DNA from 3 places in the Enterobacter sp. UNJFSC 003 genome. Region 3 is predicted to be linked to each of the others. Evidence: predicted binding sites of a transcription regulator. Region 3 holds the regulator's gene; each other region holds the start of a gene.
What was found. The regulator sigma-54, encoded in region 3, starts transcription at its own class of promoters, with help from an activator protein. The targets are predictions, from matches to a motif close to GTTGGCACANNTTTCGCTNT.

Region 1 (7,563 bases), on a different contig from region 3:
TGAGAAAAAAATGGGCATCCAGCTTGAGCAAAAAGTCCATCTTTCAGGAGCCACAGCATGAGCCGGATTCGGATTGTAAAAGGGACAGGCGGCTGGGGTGGCCCGCTGGAGCTCGACGCCACTGAAGGTAAAAAAATCGTCTATATCACCGCGGGCACACGCCCGGCGATTGTCGACAGGCTGCGCGAGCTCACCGGCTGGGAAGCCGTAGATGGTTTTAAAGAGGGCGAGCCGCCGGAAGCAGAGATCGGCGTGGCGGTGATCGACTGCGGTGGCACCCTGCGCTGCGGTATCTACCCGAAGCGGCGTATTCCCACGGTGAATATTCACTCCACCGGAAAATCTGGCCCGCTGGCGCAGTACATCCTTGAAGATATTTATGTGTCGGGGGTGAAGGAGGACAACATTACTCTGGTGAATGGCACTCCCGCGCCGCAAAAAGCCGCACCGCGCGAGTACGACACCAGCAAGAAGATCACCGAGCAGAGCGACGGGCTACTGGCAAAGGTCGGGATGGGCATGGGTTCCGCCGTGGCGGTGCTGTTCCAGTCCGGGCGCGACACCATCGACACGGTGCTGAAAACCATCCTGCCGTTTATGGCGTTCGTCTCGGCGCTGATCGGCATCATCATGGCTTCCGGCCTCGGCGACTGGATTGCCCACGGCCTTGCCCCGCTCGCCAGCCACCCGCTTGGGCTGGTGACCCTGGCGCTGATCTGCTCCTTCCCGCTGCTGTCGCCGTTCCTCGGCCCGGGCGCGGTCATTGCGCAGGTGATCGGCGTACTGATTGGCGTGCAGATTGGCCTTGGCAACATTCCTCCACACCTCGCCCTGCCCGCCCTGTTTGCCATTAACGCCCAGGCGGCATGCGACTTTATTCCCGTTGGCTTATCGCTTGCCGAAGCGCGTCAGGACACCGTCCGCGTGGGCGTGCCGTCCGTTCTGGTCAGCCGCTTCCTGACGGGCGCACCGACGGTGCTGATTGCCTGGTTTGTCTCCGGCTTTATTTATCAATAAGAGGTTCCCGCGATGAGCGTGATTTACCAGACCACCATTACCCGCATCGGCCAGAGCGCGGCCGACGCCCTCAGCGACCAGATGCTGATCACCTTCCGCGAGGGCGCACCGGCGGATATCGAAGAGTTTTGTTTTATCCACTGTCACGGCGAGCTGCACGGTGAGCTCAAGGCCGGAAGCCATCTGGAGCTGGGTGAAAGGCGCTATGCCGTCACCGCCGTTGGCGACGTAGCCGAGCAAAACCTGCGCGAGCTGGGCCACATCACCCTGCGTTTTGACGGCCAGCCGCAGGCGGAATATCCCGGCACGGTTCATGTGGACGGCCCGGTTCCGCAGGCTGTTATCCCAGGCTGCACGTTAAAATTTGTTGCGTAATTTAAGGAGAGAGATATGAGTCAGGTTGCCGTTGTCATTGGTGGAGGACAAACCTTAGGGGAGTTCCTCTGCCGTGGGCTTGCCGCAGAAGGTTACCGCGTGGCGGTTGTCGATATTCAGAGTGAAAAAGCGGCCCGCGTGGCGGACGCCATCAACACCGAGTTTGGCGAAGGGATGGCGTGGGGGTTTGGCGCCGATGCCACCAGCGAACAGAGCGTGATGGCGCTCGCCCGCGGCGTGGATGAGATTTTTGGCCGTACCGACCTGCTGGTCTACAGTGCGGGGATTGCGAAAGCGGCGTTTATCAGCGACTTCGCGCTGGGAGATTTCGACCGCTCCCTGCAGGTGAATCTGGTGGGCTATTTCCTCTGCGCGCGCGAATTTTCCCGCCTGATGATCCGCGACGGCATTCAGGGGCGCATCATTCAGATCAACTCGAAATCGGGCAAAGTGGGCAGCAAACACAACTCCGGCTACAGCGCGGCGAAGTTTGGCGGCGTGGGGCTAACGCAGTCACTGGCGCTGGATCTGGCCGAATACGGTATTACGGTTCACTCGCTGATGCTGGGCAACCTGTTGAAATCACCGATGTTCCAGTCCTTACTGCCGCAGTACGCCACCAAGCTCGGCATTAATGCCGACGAAGTGGAGCAGTATTACATCGACAAGGTGCCGTTGAAGCGCGGATGCGACTATCAGGACGTGCTGAACATGCTGCTGTTTTATGCCAGCCCGAAGGCCTCTTACTGCACGGGGCAGTCGATTAACGTCACCGGCGGGCAGGTCATGTTCTGATCGATCCGTTTCCTGACCCTCTCCCCAACGGGGAGAGGGAACACAACAAGGAGCCATCATGGTCACTGCATTCATCATCGTTGCCGCCATCGCCTGGATCTGCCAGATGGCATTTGGCGGCTGGCAAATTCATCAGTTTAACCGCGCGTTCGATGCCCTGTGCCAGAAAGGCCGCGTGGGCGTCGGGCGTTCCGGCGGACGCTTTAAACCGCGGGTGGTGGTCGCGATTGCGCTGGATGAAAACAACCGCGTTTGCGATTCGCTCATCATGCGCGGCATAACGGTATTTGCTCGTCCGACGAAAATCCAGGCGATTAACGGCATTTCGCTGCAGGAATTACAGCCTGATGTGATCTTTCCCCATGATTCACTCTGTCAGAATGCACTATCATTAGCGCTTAATCTGAAACATGGATAATTTCGTTGTGAACGCTATAAGCTTGCGAAATTATCATTTCGCAACCTAAGGAACGAAGCGCCTATGAAACCACGTCAGCGGCAGGCGGCCATTCTTGAGTATCTGCAAAAGCAGGGAAAATGCTCGGTAGAAGATTTGGCCCACTACTTTGACACCACCGGCACGACAATACGCAAGGACCTGGTATTGCTCGAAAATTCTGGCGCAGTCATTCGAACCTACGGCGGCGTGGTGCTTAACAAAGACGAAGCCGACCCGCCGATCGATCATAAAACGCTGATTAACACGCATCAGAAAGCACTGATTGCCGAATCCGCGGTGAAATTCATCCATGACGGCGACTCCATCATTCTGGATGCGGGCAGCACCGTCCTGCAGATGATCCCGCTGCTCAGCCGATTTAACAACATCACGGTGATGACTAACAGCCTGCACATCGTTAATGCCCTCTCAGAGTTCGACAGCGAACAAACCATTCTGATGCCTGGCGGCACCTTCCGTAAAAAATCGGCGTCATTTCACGGCCAGCTGGCGGAGAACGCTTTTGAACACTTCAGCTTTGATAAACTCTTTATGGGCACGGATGGTATCGATCTGAACGCTGGCGTGACGACCTTCAACGAGGTGTTCAGCGTCAGCAAGGCCATGTGTAACGCCGCGCGGGAAGTGATCCTGATGGCTGATTCATCGAAATTTGGCCGTAAAAGCCCCAATATTGTCTGTAGCCTTGAAAGCGTTGATACGCTGATTACCGACGCAGGCATCGACCCGGCGTTCAAAAAAGCGCTGGAAGACAAAGGCATCGACGTGATCGTAACCGGAGAGAGAGATGAGTGATTTTCTGTTAAATGCAGCGCGACAGACCTTGATGCTGGAACTGCAGGAAGCGAGCCGCCTGCCGGAACGTCTGGGCGATGATTTTGTTCGCGCGGCGAACACCATTATCCAGTGCGAGGGCAAAGTGATTGTGGCCGGGATCGGTAAATCCGGTCATATTGGCAAGAAGATTGCCGCCACGCTTGCCAGCACCGGGACGCCCGCTTTCTTCGTGCATCCGGCAGAAGCGCTGCACGGCGATCTGGGGATGATCGAAAGCCGCGACGTAATGCTGTTTATCTCCTACTCCGGTTCTGCGAAGGAGCTGGATTTAATTGTTCCGCGACTGCAGGAAAAGTCGGTCGCTCTGCTGGCGATGACCGGGAAGTCCCGCTCACCCCTGGCGCTGGCCGCCAAAGCGGTGCTGGATATTTCCGTTGAACGTGAAGCCTGCCCAATGCACCTCGCCCCCACCTCCAGCACCGTTAACACGCTGATGATGGGCGACGCGCTGGCGATGGCGGTGATGCAGGCGCGCGGCTTTAACGAAGAAGATTTCGCCCGTTCGCATCCGGCCGGAGCGCTTGGGGCACGTCTGCTCAATAAGGTTCACCACCTGATGCGAACTGACGATGCCATTCCGCAGGTCAAACTCGATACCAGCGTCATGGACGCGATGCTGGAGCTCAGCCGCACCGGCCTGGGCCTGGTGGCGGTTTGCGACAGCGACGGCTTCGTGAAGGGCGTCTTTACCGACGGCGACCTGCGCCGCTGGCTGGTGGGCGGCGGCAAGCTGGAAGCGCGGGTTTTAGAAGCGATGACCCAGGGCGGGCTGACGCTGAACGCCGAGAGCCGCGCCATTGAGGCCAAAGAGGTATTGATGAAGCGTAAAATCACCGCCGCCCCGGTGGTGGATGAAAACGGCACCCTTTGCGGTGCCATCAACCTGCAGGATTTCTACCAGGCAGGCATTATTTAACCCTTCAAACCCAGACGCTTCGCCAGCCTGTGCAGGTTGGCGACGTCCATCTCTAGCGCCCGCGCACACGCCGCCCAGCTGCGGTTGTTATGCTCCAGCGCGCGGATAATCATTTGGCGCTGGAACGCTTCCGTCGCCTCGCGCAGGTTCTCATTCGCGATTTCATGCACAGCCGGAGTCATGGCCGGTGCGGTGTCCTCGTGCAGCGCAAAATGGCCCGCGTAGATCACCACGTCATCGCCTGAACGCGCTGCTCTCGCCAGCACCACTGCACGGTGGATCGCATGTTCCAGTTCACGCACGTTGCCCGGCCAGCCGTAGCTCAGCAGATGACTTCGCGCCCCCGGGCTGAGCACCACGCGGGACAACCCCATTCTAAGCCGACACTGCTCGCAGAAATAACCCGCCAGCAGCACCACGTCTTCCCCACGCTCACGCAGCGGCGGAACGGAAAGCGGGAACACGCTCAGGCGGTGGAACAGGTCGGCGCGGAAGTCCCCGGCCAGCACCGCTTCACGCAAATCACGGTTGGTCGCCGCCAGCACGCGCACGTCAACCCTCAGGCTGCGATCATCCCCTACGCGCTGAATGTCGCCGTACTGCAAAACGCGCAGCAGCTTGGCCTGCAGCGAGAGCGACAGTTCGCCAATTTCATCGAGGAACAGCGTGCCGTTATCGGCCATTTCGAACTTTCCGCTGCGGTTGCTGATCGCCCCGGTAAATGCCCCTTTGACGTGACCAAACAGCTCGCTTTCCGCCACGCTTTCCGGCAGCGCCGCGCAGTTGAGGTACACCAGCGGATTCACCGCGCGCGGCGAGGCTTCGTGAATAGATTTCGCCACCAGCTCTTTGCCGGTGCCCGTTTCCCCGAAGATCAGCACGTTCAAATCCGAGGCCGCCACGATATCGATCTCTTTTTTAAGCTGCTCCATGCCCGGAGACAGCCCAATCATCTCGGTGTGCGTCACCTGTTCAAATGCCGCCGGGCTACCGGGAAGAATGTTCTGGCTCTCCAGCTGTTCAATCAGCAGGGCGTTGTTGAGCGCACCGGCGGCCAGGGCAGCAATCAGCCGCAGCTCTTCGTCACTGAAGGTATCGAACTGATCCGGCGACATGCCGTCGAGGGTAAGTGCGCCAATCAAATTTTGCCCGGCAAACAGCGGCAAGCCAATGCAGGCGTGAACCTTCAGGCTCTCCTGTCCCGGGATCAGGCCGTCATAGGGATCCGGCAAATCGCTGTCCGCCGGAAACCGCACCACATCTCCCGCGCGGGCAATGGTCTCCAGGCGCGGATGACCTTCCAGCGTAAAACGACGCCCCAGTACGTCCTGCGCCAGCCCGTCGATCGCGAGCGGAATAAACTGTCGTCCTTCGTAGCGCAGCAGCGCGGACGCATCGCATTGCAGAACGTGGCGCAGCGTGGAGATCAGCCGCTGAAAACGATCCTGATGACCGATACCGGTCTGTAACTCAATGGCGATATTCGCCAGCACGTCCACGGAAAAGCTCATGTGTACCTCGCTGTCATTTTGACAACGTATATTGTCATATTGACATTAATTAAAATAGTCATAATGACTAACCAATAAGGGCTATGGAAATAAAAAACTATTAAAAACAATGCATTAAATAGTTGGCACGCAACTTGATATAGCTAAACCATCTTATTTGTAAACGCCGTATTATATTGAGGTTGCTATGTCTATTCTGGTTAAAAATAATATCCATTGGGTTGGCCAACGTGACTGGGAAGTCCGTGATTTCCACGGGACGGAATACAAAACGCTGCGCGGCAGCAGCTACAACAGCTATCTCATTCGTGAAGGTAAAAACGTGCTGATCGACACCGTCGATCACAAATTCAGCCGCGAGTTCGTGCAGAACCTGCGCAGCGAAATCGATCTGGATGCTATCGACTACATTATCATCAACCACGCGGAAGAAGACCACGCCGGGGCCCTGACCGAGCTGATGTCTTACATTCCGAATACCCCAATCTACTGCACCACCAACGCTATCGACTCCATCAACGGGCACCACCACCATCCGGAGTGGAATTTCCACACCGTGAAAACCGGCGACGCGCTGGATATCGGTAACGGCAAACAGCTGATCTTCGTTGAAACCCCGATGCTGCACTGGCCGGACAGCATGATGACCTACATGACCGGCGATGCGGTGCTGTTCAGCAACGACGCCTTCGGCCAGCACTACTGCGACGAACGCCTGTTCAATGACGAAGTGGATCAGGCCGAGCTGTTCGAGCAGTGCCAGCGCTACTACGCCAATATTCTCACCCCGTTCAGCCGTCTGGTGACGCCAAAAATCACCGAGATCCTCGGCTTCAACCTGCCGGTAGAGATGATCGCCACCTCTCACGGCGTGGTGTGGCGTGAGAATCCGACCCAGATCGTTGAGCTGTATCTGAAATGGGCGGCGGATTATCAGGAAGATCGCATCACGATTTTCTACGACACCATGTCCAACAACACCCGCATGATGGCTGACGCCATTGCCCAGGGCATCAACGAGGTGGATCCGAACGTGGCGGTGAAGATCTTCAACGTGGCGCGCAGCGACAAAAACGACGTCCTCACCAACGTCTTCCGCTCTAAGGGCGTGCTGGTGGGCACCTCCACCATGAACAACGTAATGATGCCGAAAATTGCGGGTCTTGTGGAGGAGATGACCGGGCTGCGTTTTCGTAACAAACGCGCCAGCGCCTTTGGCTCCCACGGCTGGAGCGGCGGTGCGGTTGACCGTCTCTCTACCCGCCTACAGGATGCCGGTTTTGAGATGTCCATGAGCCTGAAAGCCAAATGGCGTCCGGACGTGGATGCGCTGGAAATCTGCCGTCAGCACGGCCGTGATATCGCACGTCAGTGGGCGCTTGCTCCGCTGCCGGATGTGACCGCAAAATCCGCGGAACAGCCAACCGCCTGTGCCACCTCCCCGTCAGCCGATCTTGGCCCCCGCATGCAGTGCAGCGTCTGCCAGTGGATCTACGACCCAGAGCTGGGCGAGCCGCTGCAGGACGTGGCTCCGGGTACGCCGTGGGGTGACGTGCCGGACAACTTCCTCTGCCCGGAGTGCTCTCTCGGTAAAGACGTCTTTGACGAACTGGGTACGGAGGCAAAATGAACCACGGCATCGTCATCATCGG
Region 2 (7,563 bases), on a different contig from region 3:
GCACGGAAACGTTCAATATCATCAGCCATAATCTGTGCGCGATGGGTGACGTCCAGCCCTGCCATCACAATGGGTAAACCCGACTGGAAGACAATTTCTGCGGCTTCCGGGTCGACAAAAATGTTGAATTCGGCGGCAGGCGTCCAGTTACCCAGGCCCATCGCGCCGCCCATCATGACGATACGGGCAATTTTACCGTGCAGTTCCGGATGGCTGTTGAGCAGCAGCGCGACGTTGGTTTGCGGTCCGGTGGCAACCAGCGTTACTGGCTCAGGGCTTTCACGCAGCACCTTCGCCATCAGCTCAACGGCGGTACAGTTTTGCGGTGCGAAGCTGGGCTCGGGTAACGCAGGGCCATCCAGCCCGCTCTCACCGTGAACATTGTCCGCGATGATCAGTTCACGCATCAGCGGTTTGACGGCTCCGCCTGCGACAGGAATATCCGGGCGCTTTAGCAGCGTCAGCATGCGCAGCACGTTGCGCAGGGTTTTCTCTGGTGTCTGGTTTCCGGCGGATGAGGTGACGGCTTTTACCTCGAGTTCAGGGGAGGCGAGGGCAAGGACGAGGGCGATTGCGTCGTCATGACCCGGATCGCAATCGAGAATGATGGGCTGTGCCATAGAGATCTCCATTCTTAGCATTATTTTGTGACAAGGTTAACGCTGGAATGTGACGGAGACGAGAGAAAGAGCTATAAAGCGTGAAGCAGTGCGCAATCCGCAGATTGCGCACTGAGAAGATTAATGCAGGATTTTGGCGAGGAAATCTTTCGCACGTTCTGATTTCGGATTCGCGAAGAACTCTTCTTTCGGCGAGTCTTCCACGATTTTCCCTTCATCCATAAAGATGACGCGGTTTGCTACTTTGCGTGCGAAGCCCATTTCGTGGGTCACCACCATCATGGTCATTCCTTCGTGCGCCAGTTCGACCATGACGTCCAGCACTTCGTTGATCATCTCAGGGTCGAGTGCAGAAGTAGGTTCATCGAACAACATGGCTACCGGATCCATGCACAGCGCGCGGGCTATTGCCACACGTTGCTGCTGGCCACCCGAAAGCTGCGCCGGGAATTTATCGGCGTGAGCAGAAAGCCCTACGCGTTCCAGTAACTTCAGGCCTTTATCGCGCGCGAGCTTTTTATCGCGCTTCAGCACTTTCACCTGCGCGAGCGTCAGGTTCTCGATAATGGAAAGGTGCGGGAACAGTTCAAAGTGCTGAAACACCATCCCTACGTGGGAACGTAGCTGAGCCAGGTTGGTTTTCTTGTCGTTGACTTTGGTGCCGTTAACGAGGATTTCACCTTGCTGCACCGGCTCCAGGCCGTTCACCGTTTTAATCAGCGTGGATTTACCGGAACCTGATGGTCCACATACGACGACCACATCGCCTTTTTTCACTTCGGTGGAGCAGTCGGTCAGCACCTGAAAGTGCCCATACCATTTAGAAACATTTTTCAGGGAAATCATTATACAGTCCTTTTCTTCAGCCAACTGACCAACAGCGATGCGCTTAAACTAATCACAAAGTAGACCCCACCTGCGAAGAGTACCATCTCGACCTGGGTTCCATCACGTTCACCGATGGTGGACGCCGTACGGAAGAAGTCTGCCAGGCTCAGCACATACACCAGAGACGTATCCTGGAACAGTACGATGCCCTGGGTGAGCAAGAGTGGAACCATGGCGCGAAATGCCTGCGGCAGAATGATGAGCTGCATTGACTGCCAGTGCGTCATTCCCAGCGCCAGCGCAGCGCTGGACTGCCCGCGGGAGATGCTCTGAATACCGGCACGGATAATCTCTGAGTAGTACGCGGCTTCAAACATTGAGAACGCCACCATGGCGGAGATCAGGCGGATATCGGTTTTTGGTGACAGCCCCAGGACGTTTTGCAAAAAGCCAGGAACAATCAGATAAAACCACAGCAGCACCATCACCAGCGGGATGGAGCGGAAAACGTTTACGTAGGCGGTCGCAAACCAGGCGAATGGCTTAAAGCTCGACAGGCGCATCACCGCCAGCAGGGTGCCCCAGACGATACCAATGATGATGGCAATAACAGTGATCTTTAACGTAATCACCAAACCATCAAGCAGATACGGCATGGAAGGAACAATAGAACTCCAGTCAAATTCGTACATTATTTGCCCCCCAGATTGCCCGGCAGGCGAATTTTGCGTTCAACCAGGTTCATCACCAGCATGATGACAGCGTTAATCAGAACGTACGCGAGCGTAATCGCAGTGAAGGACTCCCACGCGTGGGCGGAGTAATCCAGCAGCTTACCTGCCTGCGCAGCCATATCGACCAGGCCGATGGTCGAGGCGATGGCCGAGTTTTTTACCAGGTTCATCATCTCTGAGGTCATCGGCGGGACGATCACGCGGTAGGCGTTTGGCAGTAGCACGTAGCGGTAGGCTTGCGGCAGCGTTAGGCCCATTGCCAGCGCGGCATTTTTTTGCCCGCGCGGCAGAGACTGAATGGCAGCACGCACCTGCTCGCAAACGCGCGCGGCGGTGAATAGCCCCAGACATAGCATGGAGGAAACAAAGAACTGAATGTTCGGATCCAGCTCCGCTTTAAACCACATGCCGATATTTTCCGGTAGCAGTTCCGGGATAACCAGATACCAGGTAAAGAACTGCACGATTAGCGGAACGTTACGGAACAGTTCCACATACAAAGTGCCGAGCGTTGAGAGAAAGCGGTTAGGGACGGTGCGCAGAATACCGAACAGCGAACCGACAAGAAACGCGATAATCCACGCCGTTATCGATAACGCTACGGTGACCTGAAAGCCGCTCCACAGCCAGCCAAGATAGGTGGTGTTGCCGAACGGGGCTTGTTGCAGAAAGATGCCCCAGTTCCAGTCAATTGACATAATAAACTCCAGAAAAAAAAGGGTAGCAGCGCTACCCTCGAAGATTGGTGAGAAGCTCATTTTTCGCGCTGAGTGGGGAACGACCACTCAACGTATAGTCTGTCCATGCTTCCCGACAATCGAGAGGGCAGGAGATCCCGCCCCTGTCGTTCTAATTAGTTAAGAGCTTTATCGTTTGGTGATTTGAACAGCGCTTTCATGTCATCAGACAGTTCAAAGTTCATGTTGAGGTTTTTTGGTGGAATTGGGTTCTTGAACCACTTGTCGAACCATTTTTCCGCTTCGCCGGACGTCTGCGTCTGAGCGATGGTGTCATCGATCAGTTTTTTGAAGTCAGCATCGTCTTTACGCAGCATACAGCCGTAAGCTTCTTTAGACTGGGCCGTCCCCACGATTTCCCAGTTGTCTGGTTTCTTCGCTTTCGCGCGTTCACCGGCCAGCAGGGCGTCATCCATCATAAACGCGACAGCACGGCCACTTTCCAGAGTACGGAAAGAGTCGCCATGGTCTTTCGCGCTGATGATGCGCATATCCATTTTCTTCTCGTCATTCAGCTTGTGCAGCAGCACTTCTGACGTGGTACCCGACGTCACAACAACCGCTTTGCCTTTCAGATCGGCAAAATCTTTGATATCGCCACCTTTCTTGGTCAGCAGGCGGGTGCCTACCACGAAGATGGTGTCGGAGAACGCGGCCTGTTTCTGACGCTCAAGGTTGTTGGTGGTGGATCCACACTCAAAATCGAAGGTGCCGTTTTGCAGCAGTGGAATACGGTTCTGTGAAGTGATAGGAATCAGCTTCACCGGCAGGTCAGGTTTGTTCAGCTTTTTCTTCACAGCTTCAACGATGGCGTTGGAGTAATCCTGCGAATAGCCCACGACTTTTTGCGTGTTGTCGTAGTAAGAGAACGGGACAGAAGATTCACGGTGGCCGACCACGATCACGCCATTTTTGGCAATCTTATCGAGAGTGCTTCCTGCTGCCGGAGCGTCTTCAGCGTGAACGACGCCTGCGGACATTCCCATAACCAGCATTGCTGTGGCCAGTTTACGTAATTGCATACCCAACTCCTTTCTTATCAGCGCCAGTGACGCATTGATACCCATTGTGATGTTGTTATATCTCGCGCTATGCGAGTGCAGTGTTATGCAAGCTTGTTAACATTTAGTCTGGCTTAATGTAAAGATTTTGCTGCGTTATTGTTTATTTTTGCGAAGCGCGCCGCACCATTCAGAGGCAATAATCTCTCGTTGCACCGTTTCGGTGCTGCTGATGATCTACGCTGGTGCGACAAGGTTGCACGTTAAGCCATACCGCGTTTGCGTGTTTAAACAAAGCAATAGGCGTGCCAAAAATGACCCTCTCTCAGAAAGAGAGAGGGTTAGGGTGATGGGGCGGTTATCTACGACGCTGACGAAGGCTCATTAGCAGCGCGCCAAATCCAAACAGGGCCGTCAGGATCCATAGTGGCCAGTTGCCGGTACGGGCGTATGGCGTCAGTCCGGTGGTCGGCGTAACTTTCGTGGTCAGCACTTCACGGGTGAACTGCGGGATCATGGCCTGAATTTCACCCTGCGGGCCAATCACTGCAGTAATGCCGTTATTGGTGCTACGCAGCAGCGGACGCGCCAGCTCAAGGGAACGCATACGCGCCATCTGGAAATGTTGCCACGGGCCAATCGATTTACCGAACCAGGCATCATTTGAGATAGTCAGCAGGAAGTCAGTATCCGGGCGGAAGTTATCGCGTACCTGCTCGCCGAGGATGATCTCATAGCAAATGGCCGCCGTCAGCGCAAAGCCTTGCGCATGCAGCTGTGGCTGTACGTAAGGACCACGGCTGAAAGAGGACATCGGCAGATCGAAGAACGGCGCCAGCGGTCGCAGAATCGATTCCAGCGGAACAAACTCGCCGAAGGGGACCAGATGATTCTTGTTATACCGATCGGTGGAGCTATAGCTGTATTCACTGCCTTTGCCGAGCGTAATGATGGTGTTGTACGTGTCGTATCGATTCTGCTGATTCAGACGCGCATCAACAATACCGGTAATCAGCGTGCTGCCGCGTGCGCGAAGCAGGTCATCCATCATGTTCAGGAAAGGCTGCTGATTGATTTCCAAATCCGGAATAGCAGACTCCGGCCAGATAATCAGCTGTGATTTGCCCATCACCTCTTCGGTGGCGTTAGCGTAGATTTTCAGCGTGTTCAGCAGCTCTTTCTCATCCCACTTCATTGCCTGCGGAATGTCGCCCTGTACCATCGAAACCTGCGTGGCGCGCTCAGGTACCAGGCTAAACCACTGGATATAACGCAGCGGGAAAGGCAGTGCAAACAACACCAGCGCCACAACAAGCGGTTTCCAGCTGCGGGTAACCAGCGCCAGCACCAGAAGGCCGCTGACAACCACCAACAAGAAGTTAATCGCCTCAACGCCCATGAGTGGCGCGAGTCCTTTCAGCGGGCCGTCAATTTGGCTATAGCCAAACTGCAGCCACGGGAAGCCGGTCAAGACCCAGCCGCGCAGAAACTCTGTGATCTGCCAGACAACCGGTGCCGCGATAGCGACGCGCAGCCAGGTCGTTTTTGGCCACAGGCGAGAAAGTATGCCTGCGAACAGACCGGTGTAAAGTGAGAGGTAGGCGGCGAGTAAAACTACGAGGAAGACGTTGACCGGGCCAGGCATGCCGCCGAACTGGGCGATGCTGACGTAAACCCAGTTAATGCCAGAGCCGAACAGCCCCAACCCCCAGAAGTAGCCAATTGCGGCGGCCTGAACGGGGCGGCGATTCAGCGTTAACCCCTGGAGCCCCATCAGCGAAAGGATGGCCGCAGGCCAGATGTCATAAGGAGAAAAAGCCAGCGTACCGCTGGCTCCGAGTAACAGCGCCAGCAGCAAACGGACGCGCTGGCGTTCAAGTAATGGGGCAAATGCCATTTACATTAATCTTCCAGTTTTGGTACCGGTGAATCGTCCGGCGTTCTGACATGAACCTGAATGATACGTCGACTGTCGGCCATCGCGACTTTGAATTGGTAACCGTCGATGTCAACGGTTTCTCCGCGTGCCGGAAGGTGCCCAAAGGCCTGCATGACCAGACCGCCAATGGTATCGACCTCTTCATCGCTGAAGTGGGTACCGAAGGCATCGTTGAAGTCCTCAATGGAGGCCAGCGCGCGCACGGTCCAGGTGTGACGACTCAACTGACGGAAGTCGATATCTTCTTCTTCGTCATACTCGTCTTCGATTTCACCGACGATCAGCTCAAGGATATCCTCGATTGTGACCAGACCGGACACACCACCAAATTCATCAATAACAATCGCCATGTGGTAGCGCTGAGAGCGGAACTCTTTCAGCATCCGGTCCACACGCTTGCTTTCCGGTACAACCACGGCCTGGCGTAACACTTTTTCCATGCTGAAGGCTTCGGCATCGCTGCGCATAAACGGCAGCAGATCTTTCGCCATCAAAATCCCTTCGATGTGATCTTTATCTTCGCTGATGACCGGGAAACGCGAGTGGGCTGATTCGATGATCACATCGAGGCACTCGTCCAGCGTCTGGTTACGTTTGAGGGTGATCATCTGCGAACGGGGGATCATGATGTCGCGGACGCGCTGGTCAGCGATGTCCATGACCCCTTCGAGCATTTCGCGCGTATCTTCGTCGATAAGGTCGTTTTGCCCGGAATCACGAATCAGCTCCAGCAGTTCGTCACGGTTTTTGGGCTCACCGTGGAAAAGCTGGTTCAGAATGAGGGAGAAAAATCCCTTTTTACTGGTTGTCGTGTCGCTACTGTGTGAATTGTCGTCGCTCATGGCGTTTGTTAAGGGTTCTCTTGTTAGTTCAACGTTTACCGCCGCGCGATATCCTTGCGCGGCGGCATGTTAGTCAGCGATTGTCTGACTATTCTTTCTCGGCAATGTACGGATCCTCATAGCCCAGAGCAAGCATTATCTCTGTCTCGAGGGACTCCATCTCTTCTGCTTCTTCATCTTCAATGTGATCGTAGCCCAGCAGATGCAGGCTGCCATGTACCACCATATGCGCCCAGTGGGCCTCAAGCGGCTTTTGCTGCTCTTTGGCTTCCTGTTCAACCACCTGACGGCAGATGATCAGATCGCCCAGCAGGGGCATCTCGATCCCTGGCGGGGCTTCAAAGGGGAAAGAGAGCACGTTGGTTGGCTTATCTTTCCCACGGTAGGTCAGGTTAAGCTCATGGCTTTCTGCTTCATCAACAAGGCGAATCGTGACTTCTGATTCTTCCTGAAACTGGGGGATGACCGCATCCAGCCATTTCTGAAACTGTGCCTCTTCTGGCATGCCGGAATTGTCTTCACAGGCCAGCTGTAAATCGAGGATCACCTGACTCATTTATGTTCTTGCTCCTGCGCTTCGCGCTTACGTTCTGCGGCCAGCTCGGCCTTACGTTTTTGATCCGCCTCTTCCCAGGCTTCATACGCGTTAACGATGCGGGCCACAACCGGGTGGCGCACGACGTCTTCGCTGTGGAAGAAGTTAAAGCTGATTTCGTCGACCTCGGCCAGCACTTCGACGGCATGGCGCAGGCCGGACTTGGTGCTGCGCGGCAGGTCAATCTGGGTAACGTCACCTGTGATTACCGCTTTTGAGTTAAAGCCGATACGCGTCAGGAACATCTTCATCTGTTCGATGGTGGTG
Region 3 (7,563 bases):
ATCGGCGATTTCGGCTATGTCGCACACTCCAATTGGGTGAGCGCGGATGAGATCTCGCCGTTCATGGGGTTGGCGGTGATCGCGGCAGAAGACCAGAAATTCCCGGAGCACTGGGGATTTGACGTGACAGCCATCGAGAAGGCACTTGCCCATAACGAGCGCCATGAAAATCGCGTGCGAGGGGCGTCGACGCTATCGCAGCAGACGGCAAAAAATCTGTTTTTATGGGATGGCCGAAGCTGGGTTCGAAAAGGGCTGGAAGCCGGATTGACGCTGGGGATGGAAACGGTCTGGAGCAAAAAACGCATTCTAACCGTTTATCTTAATATTGCGGAGTTTGGTGACGGCGTGTTTGGCGTCGAGGCTGCATCGCAGCGCTATTTTAATAAGCCCGCCAGCCGGCTGAGTATGTCCGAAGCCGCGCTGTTAGCTGCTGTACTCCCTAATCCGATCCGTTTTAAGGCCAATGCTCCCTCGGGCTACGTGCGAAGCCGTCAGGCGTGGATCATGCGCCAGATGCGTCAGTTGGGCGGAGAAGGTTTTATGCAGCGTAACAATCTGATGTAGGGCGGGTAAGCGCAGCGCCACCCGCCGACGTGGCGGACGTTAGTCTTCGTCAAACCCGGCATTAAACAGAGCAACCACCGCCGCCAGCGCTTCCTCTTCCTGAGGGCCGGTCGCTTCGACTTCAATTTGACGGCCTTTGGCTGAGTCCAGCATCAGCAGGGCTATCACGCTGTTGGCTTCCGCTTCGGTGCCTTCATCGTTACGCAGCAGGACTTCTGCATCGAAACCCTGCATCAGCTCAAACAGCTTCATCGCCGGGCGTGCATGCATGCCCAGCTTATTGGTGATCTCAACAGTCTGTTTTACGGTCATGTTTTACGTTTTTCCAGCGTGCGATGACGGGACTGAACGTTCTTGCCGCGTGAACGGAAATAGTCGGCCAGCTGTTCGGCAATATAAACCGAACGATGTTTACCGCCGGTACAGCCAATCGCCACCGTCAGATAGCTACGATTGTTTGTCTCCAGCATTGGTAACCATAGCTCAAGGTAGCTTCGCGTCTGGTAGATAAAATTGTGAACTTCTGTGTGCCTGTCGAGGAACGCCGCAACGGGTTTATCCAGACCGGTCATTGGACGCAGTTTAGGATCCCAGTGCGGGTTAGGCAGGAAGCGCACGTCGAAAACATAATCCGCATCGATAGGGATACCGTGCTTGAAGCCGAATGATTCAAACACCATTGTCAGCTCTCGCTCGCGTTTGCCCAGCAGTCGGGTACGCAGCATCTCCGCCAGCTCGTGAACGGACATCTCTGAGGTGTCGACAATCAGATCCGCGCGTGAACGCAGCGGCTCCAGCAAATCACTCTCTTCATCGATAGCGCTCTCCAGTGAAAGGTTCTTACTGGAAAGCGGGTGCAGACGACGGGTGTCACTGTAACGACGGATGAGCGTATTGCGGTCAGCGTCAAGGAACAGCAGCTGAGGCGAGAAGGTATCAGGCAGATTGCTCATCGCCTGCTCAAAGATTTCAGGTGATTCCGGCATGTTACGGACGTCGATGCTGACGGCCGCAGAAATCTGTCTTTCCGCAAGCGTCCGCGCCAGATCGGGCAACAACACCACCGGCAGGTTATCTACGCAGTAAAAACCCATATCTTCCAGTGCGCGCAGGGCGACGGATTTTCCCGACCCCGAACGACCACTGACGATCATCAGCACCATGTTCCGTTTCTCCTCAGGACAACAGATGTGAAGGCCATCTCCCGGTTATGCATCATCCTGAATGCCTTCTGCTTCAGTGATAATTTGATAAAGTTCTTCATCACTCTGGGCTGAACGCAGTCGACGGCAAATGGTTTTATCGGCAAGGCGTTTTGCCACCAGTGACAGCGTATGCAGATGGGTCTTCGTCTGGTCAGCAGGCACCAGCAGCGCGAAGAGGAGGTCGACCGGCTGGTTATCGATAGCATCGAAGGCGATAGGCGTTTCAAGCTGCACAAACACGCCGACGGCACGCAATGTGTCTTCTTCCAGTTTGCCATGCGGGATCGCGATGCCGTTGCCGATGCCGGTACTGCCCATTTTTTCACGGGTCAGAATGGCTTCGAATACGACCTGTGGCGGCAGGCCCAGCTGTTTTGCGGCCAGTTCACTGATGATCTCCAGCGCACGTTTCTTGCTCTGGCAGTGAACGCCACTGCGGGTACATTCCTGGTTAAGGACATTGCTCAGTTGAAGAGCGGAATCGTTGTTCATCATAATTTCACCTAAGCGCTAACTGTACAAATGGCCTGTTGTGTTTCACAACAGGCCTTCCTGCACCCGTTAACTGCCCGGACAATTAGTGTTGTTTCAGTTTGTCTTTATGTTTATTAAGCTGTCGCGCAAGCTTGTCAATCAAGCCGTCGATAGCCGCGTACATGTCTTGCCCTTCCGCACTAGCATGGAGTTCACCCCCGTTAACGTGCAGGGTTGCATCCGAGATATGAGTCACTTTCTCCACTTTCAACACAATATAGACCTGATTGATCCTTTCGAAATACTGCTCGAGTTTCGCGAATTTCGTGTTCAGGAAATCGCGTAAAGCCTCAGTAATCTCGACATTTTGTCCAGTGATGTTGAGCTGCATAGTGTCTTCCTTATCGGTTGTGTCAGACCAGCTGTTTACGCTGGTTGGACGGCGGAATGGATAAAGACTCTCGATACTTCGCAACGGTACGACGTGCCACCATAATACCCTGGTCGGACAACATGGTGGTTAACTTACTGTCGCTCAGTGGCTTCGCGGGGTTCTCCGCGGCGATCAACTTCTTCACCAGGGCACGGATTGCCGTGGATGAGGCTTCGCCGCCACCCTCAGTATTCACATGGCTGGAGAAGAAATACTTAAGCTCAAAAATACCGCGCGGACTGTGCAAATACTTTTGCGTCGTCACGCGAGAAATGGTGGATTCGTGCATCTCGACGGCCTGGGCGATGTCTGCCAGAACCATCGGCTTCATAAACTCTTCACCTTGCTCAAAGAAGGCCTGCTGCTGTTCGACAATACAGCGACTGACGCGGAGTAGCGTATCATTTCTGCTCTCAAGGCTTTTGATCAACCATCGCGCTTCCTGCAGATTGCTTCGAATATATTGATTGTCGGAGTCGTTACGCGCGCTGGTGCACATGGAGGCGTATTGCTGGTTGATTTGCAGGCGAGGAATACTGTCTGAGTTCAGTTCAACGACCCAACGGTCATTGTGCTTTCTGACCAGTACATCAGGGATGACATACTCGGGTTCGCTGGTCTGGATCGACTGACCAGGGCGCGGATCGAGCGACTGGATCAGGTTAACCGCTTCCTTCAGCACGTCTTCCTTCAGGCGCGTGACGCGCATCAGGGTGCGGAAATCATGGTTGGCCAACAGATCCAGATGATCGCTGATGATGAGACGGGCCTCATTGATCCACGGCGTTGCTTTGTCGAATTGCGAAAGTTGGATCAGCAGGCAGTCCCGCAGATCTTTCGCCGCCACGCCTACCGGATCGAAGCGCTGTATACGCTTTAAAACGGCTTCAATCTCTTCAAGTTCGATCTCTTCATCGCCGATGCTTTCCAGAATATCGTCCAGCGTGACGGTCAAATAGCCGGTGTCATCAACGGCATCGACAATGGACGTCGCAATGGCACGATCGGTATCGGAGAACGGGGTGAGCTCCACCTGCCACATGAGGTAATCCTGCAGTGACTGAGTGGTTTCACCCTGATAAACCGGTAGCTCATCGTCCTGGTAGTCTGCACGCGTTCCGGAAGGGGTTCCGGCGGTGTAGATTTCATCCCAGCTGGCATCCAGCGGAAGCTCGTCCGGCATCTCTTTTTGTTCGAGCGCATCAGCGGTGTCGAGCGTTTCAGTGTCCTGCGTTTGCTGAGTGTCTACCTCTTCATGAAGATCGGTTTGCTCCAACAGCGGATTGCTGTCCAGCGCTTGCTGGAGCTCCTGCTGGAGTTCTAAAGTGGACAGTTGCAACAGACGGATTGCCTGCTGTAACTGCGGCGTCATTGCCAATTGTTGGCTGAGCCTTAATTGCAAACCTTGCTTCATGTTCAGAGCATTTTTCTCCGGTTCGGCGTTACGTTACCTCTACCCTATCAGAGTCTGAAGTCTTCCCCAAGGTACACGCGCTTAACATGTTCATCTTCGAGGATTTGCTGCGGCGTACCGTGAGCGATCAGATGGCCCTGACTTACGATATAGGCACGTTCACATACGGCCAGCGTTTCACGGACGTTGTGGTCAGTGATCAACACGCCCAGCCCGCTGTCGCGCAGGTGCTCAATAATGCGTTTAATGTCGATAACGGAGATGGGATCAACGCCCGCAAAGGGTTCATCCAGAAGGATAAATTTCGGATTGGCCGCCAGCGCACGCGCAATTTCTACACGTCGACGTTCACCACCGGATAATGCCTGACCGAGGCTATCGCGAAGATGTTCAATGTGGAACTCTTCCATCAGCTCATTGGCGCGATCCTGACGCTGTTCGCTGGTCAGATCGTCACGAATTTGCAGAACCGCCATCAGGTTATCGAAAACGCTGAGTCGGCGGAAAATAGACGCTTCCTGAGGCAAATAGCCGATACCACGACGTGCGCGCGCATGCAGCGGGAGCAGGCTGATGTCTTCATCATCGATGATGATGTTGCCTGCGTCGCGCGACACAATGCCCACGACCATGTAGAAGGTGGTGGTTTTACCCGCACCGTTCGGGCCAAGCAGACCCACAATTTCGCCGGAGTTAACGGTCAGACTGACATCTTCTACGACACGGCGACCCTTGTAGGCTTTCGCGAGATTTTTTGCAGTTAATGTTGCCATAACGAATTAGTTACTCTTCTTCTGTGCCGGGGCCTGGCTTTTGCCTTTATCCTGCAGCTGCGAAGGAACAAGCACGGTGGTGACGCGTCTTCCTTTCTCGCTGGAGGCCTGCATTTTTTGCTCTTTCACCAGATAGGTGATCCGATCGCCGGTGATATTGCTGTCGAGCTGTTCCAGATACGCATTACCGGTCAGGATCACCAGATCCTTCGCCAGCTCATAGTGCATATGCGAGGCGCGACCTTTCACCGGTTTGCCGTTGTCCTGCATCTGATAGAACGTGGCAGGGTTGCCGTAGCCATCAATAATCTCTTTGCCCTGTTCGCCACCAGGGCGAGTGACGACCACTTTGTCGGCGTTAATTTTGATGGTGCCCTGGGTCATGACGACGTTGCCCGTGAAGGTGACGACGTTCCCCTGCATATCGAGAGACTGGGTATCAGACTCGATATGAATCGGCTGTTCAGTGTCTCCCGTCACAGCAAACGCGGGAAGACTGGTTGCCAGTATCGCACTGGCGATAATTACTTTAAGGCTGAGTTTGTTTGTTTTGAATTTCATAGGAGGTTCTAACCTTTTCAATCAGCTCGGCGTTTTTGCTGCGTAAGTTCCCGCGCATTCTCAGACCGCTGGAATTAAATGTTGTGCCATACAGGGTGACCAGATCCTGAGAGGTTACATCCTGAGTCACCAGGTTTATCTGGGCGTTATCCGTCGTGATTTTGCGCAGTTGCGAGTCAGGCGCCAGGGCGTTGACTTCAACGTGGCCATACAGATAAAGCATACGGTCATTCGTCAGTTTTGCCCGGTCTGACTTTATCGACCATGTTGGGACTTTGTTGGTATCGAACGTCGTCATTACCGGTTGGGTAAACCACGTAATACCGTCATCTGAAAAATATTCAACATGCTGGGCAATCAGGCGATAGTTCAACGCGCCTTCCGGGCTATAAACCACGGTGTCGCTGTGATCGCTTTTGTAGGTGGGATCGCTCGTGTTGACCACTTCCGTTTGCGTATCGTCGCGGTCGGCAAGGTTCACCCCAATCAATACCAGTACGGCAAGCGAAAGCAGAATGATAACCCAACGTCTGGTTTTACTCATATCGATTGCCCTTTGGCCTCATCAAGCTTGCCCTGCGCCAGCAGAAGCAGATCGCATACTTCACGTACGGCACCGCGGCCGCCGTTAATATGGGTAACATAATCAGCACGCGGGATCAGCAATGGATGCGCGTCCGCCACGGCGATGCTCAGACCCACCTCGGCCATCACCGGCCAGTCAATCAGATCGTCCCCGACATAGGCGACGTTTTCCGGTGCGATAGCCAGTTTTCCGAGCAAATCCTTAAAGGCCACCATCTTATCGGATTGGCCCTGATAAAGATGGGTAATACCCAGCGTTTCGCAGCGGTCTTCTACCAGTTTAGCTTTACGTCCGGTGATGATAGCAACTTCAATACCGGATGTGAGCGCGCAGCGAATTCCGTAGCCGTCGCGAACGTTAAAGGCCTTCAGCTCTTCGCCATTGTTGCCCATATAAATCAGGCCATCGGAAAGCACACCATCCACATCCAGAATCAGCAGGCGGATGTTTTTCGCCTTTGCCATCATGTGGGTACTGACCGGACCATAACAGGTTGCAAGGGATGCACCCGCATTACTCATTGTCTTATCCTTCATTACACTACGCCTGCGCGCAGCAGATCATGCATATGTACCACACCCAGCAATTGGTCGCCATCGGCAACCATCACTGAGGTGATATGACGGGACTGCATCAGATTCAGCACATCCACCGCCAGCGTGCCTGGACGCACACGAACGCCGCCAGGCGTCATGACATCGGCGATCCCGAGCGTGCGGACATCAACGCCCATATCGAACACGCGGCGTAAGTCGCCGTCGGTGAAAATTCCCTGAATAATCATCAGGTCGTCACATACCACCGTCATACCGAGGTTTTTACGGGTGATTTCAAGCAGAGCATCGCGCAAAGAGGCGTCTTTACTGACATGAGGGATCTCATCGCCAGTATGCATAATATCGTTCACCCGCAGCAGCAGTTTTCGCCCCAATGCGCCGCCAGGATGGGAAAGCGCAAAATCTTCAGGCGTGAAACCACGTGCTTCAAGTAGCGCAACGGCAAGAGCATCCCCCATCACCAGCGCAGCAGTGGTGCTGGAGGTGGGCGCAAGGCCTAGCGGGCAGGCTTCTTTAGGTACTTTAACGCACAGGTGAATATCTGCTGCCCGCGCCATGCTGCTTTCCGGGCGGCTGGTCATGCAAATAAGCGGAACATGCAGTCGCTTCAAGACCGGGATCAGCGCCAGGATCTCATTGGACTCACCCGAATTCGATAACGCAATGACCACATCCTGCGGCGTAACCATGCCCAGGTCGCCGTGCGCGGCTTCCCCTGGATGAACGAAGAAGGAGGAGGTTCCGGTGCTGGCAAACGTCGCCGCCATTTTACGTCCAATGTGACCGGACTTGCCCATCCCCATTACCACGACTTTACCGGCACAGTAGAACATCTTCTCACATGCCTGACTAAAATCCTGGTTAATGTACTGATCTAACTGCGCCAGACCTTCACGTTCAATCTCCAGAACGTCTTTGCCTGCTTTCTGAAAGTCAAAACCCGGCTGCAATTCTATTTGCGACATAATGCGTTTCCGTTTACCCAGAGAGAAG

Region 1: a site for sigma-54 is predicted at 6,033-6,052, ahead of norV (anaerobic nitric oxide reductase flavorubredoxin). Genes of this name have one in related genera too.
Region 2: a site for sigma-54 is predicted at 4,214-4,233, ahead of V5P19_RS10165 (amino acid ABC transporter substrate-binding protein). Genes of this name have one in related genera too.

Annotation. Positions count from the first base shown of each region.
Region 1 is NZ_JBAKHK010000010.1:93,511-101,073, reverse strand. Features, by position in the region: gene srlA (PTS glucitol/sorbitol transporter subunit IIC) at 1-61, shown strand, start outside; gene V5P19_RS18955 (PTS glucitol/sorbitol transporter subunit IIB) at 58-1,017, shown strand; gene srlB (PTS glucitol/sorbitol transporter subunit IIA) at 1,030-1,392, shown strand; gene srlD (sorbitol-6-phosphate dehydrogenase) at 1,408-2,187, shown strand; gene gutM (transcriptional regulator GutM) at 2,246-2,605, shown strand; gene V5P19_RS18935 (DNA-binding transcriptional repressor) at 2,669-3,442, shown strand; gene gutQ (arabinose-5-phosphate isomerase GutQ) at 3,435-4,400, shown strand; gene norR (nitric oxide reductase transcriptional regulator NorR) at 4,397-5,911, opposite strand; gene norV (anaerobic nitric oxide reductase flavorubredoxin) at 6,099-7,541, shown strand; gene norW (NADH:flavorubredoxin reductase NorW) at 7,538-7,563, shown strand, end outside.
Region 2 is NZ_JBAKHK010000003.1:4,430-11,992, reverse strand. Features, by position in the region: gene rihA (pyrimidine-specific ribonucleoside hydrolase RihA) at 1-620, opposite strand, end outside; gene V5P19_RS10180 (amino acid ABC transporter ATP-binding protein) at 741-1,466, opposite strand; gene gltK (glutamate/aspartate ABC transporter permease GltK) at 1,466-2,140, opposite strand; gene gltJ (glutamate/aspartate ABC transporter permease GltJ) at 2,140-2,880, opposite strand; gene V5P19_RS10165 (amino acid ABC transporter substrate-binding protein) at 3,036-3,941, opposite strand; gene lnt (apolipoprotein N-acyltransferase) at 4,279-5,817, opposite strand; gene corC (CNNM family magnesium/cobalt transport protein CorC) at 5,823-6,701, opposite strand; gene ybeY (rRNA maturation RNase YbeY) at 6,790-7,257, opposite strand; gene V5P19_RS10145 (PhoH family protein) at 7,254-7,563, opposite strand, start outside.
Region 3 is NZ_JBAKHK010000006.1:146,132-153,694, reverse strand. Features, by position in the region: gene mtgA (monofunctional biosynthetic peptidoglycan transglycosylase) at 1-567, shown strand, start outside; gene npr (PTS phosphocarrier protein NPr) at 607-879, opposite strand; gene rapZ (RNase adapter RapZ) at 876-1,730, opposite strand; gene ptsN (PTS IIA-like nitrogen regulatory protein PtsN) at 1,776-2,267, opposite strand; gene hpf (ribosome hibernation promoting factor) at 2,350-2,637, opposite strand; gene rpoN (RNA polymerase factor sigma-54) at 2,660-4,093, opposite strand; gene lptB (LPS export ABC transporter ATP-binding protein) at 4,141-4,866, opposite strand; gene lptA (lipopolysaccharide ABC transporter substrate-binding protein LptA) at 4,873-5,427, opposite strand; gene lptC (LPS export ABC transporter periplasmic protein LptC) at 5,396-5,971, opposite strand; gene kdsC (3-deoxy-manno-octulosonate-8-phosphatase KdsC) at 5,968-6,534, opposite strand; gene kdsD (arabinose-5-phosphate isomerase KdsD) at 6,549-7,535, opposite strand; gene V5P19_RS15760 (calcium/sodium antiporter) at 7,549-7,563, opposite strand, start outside.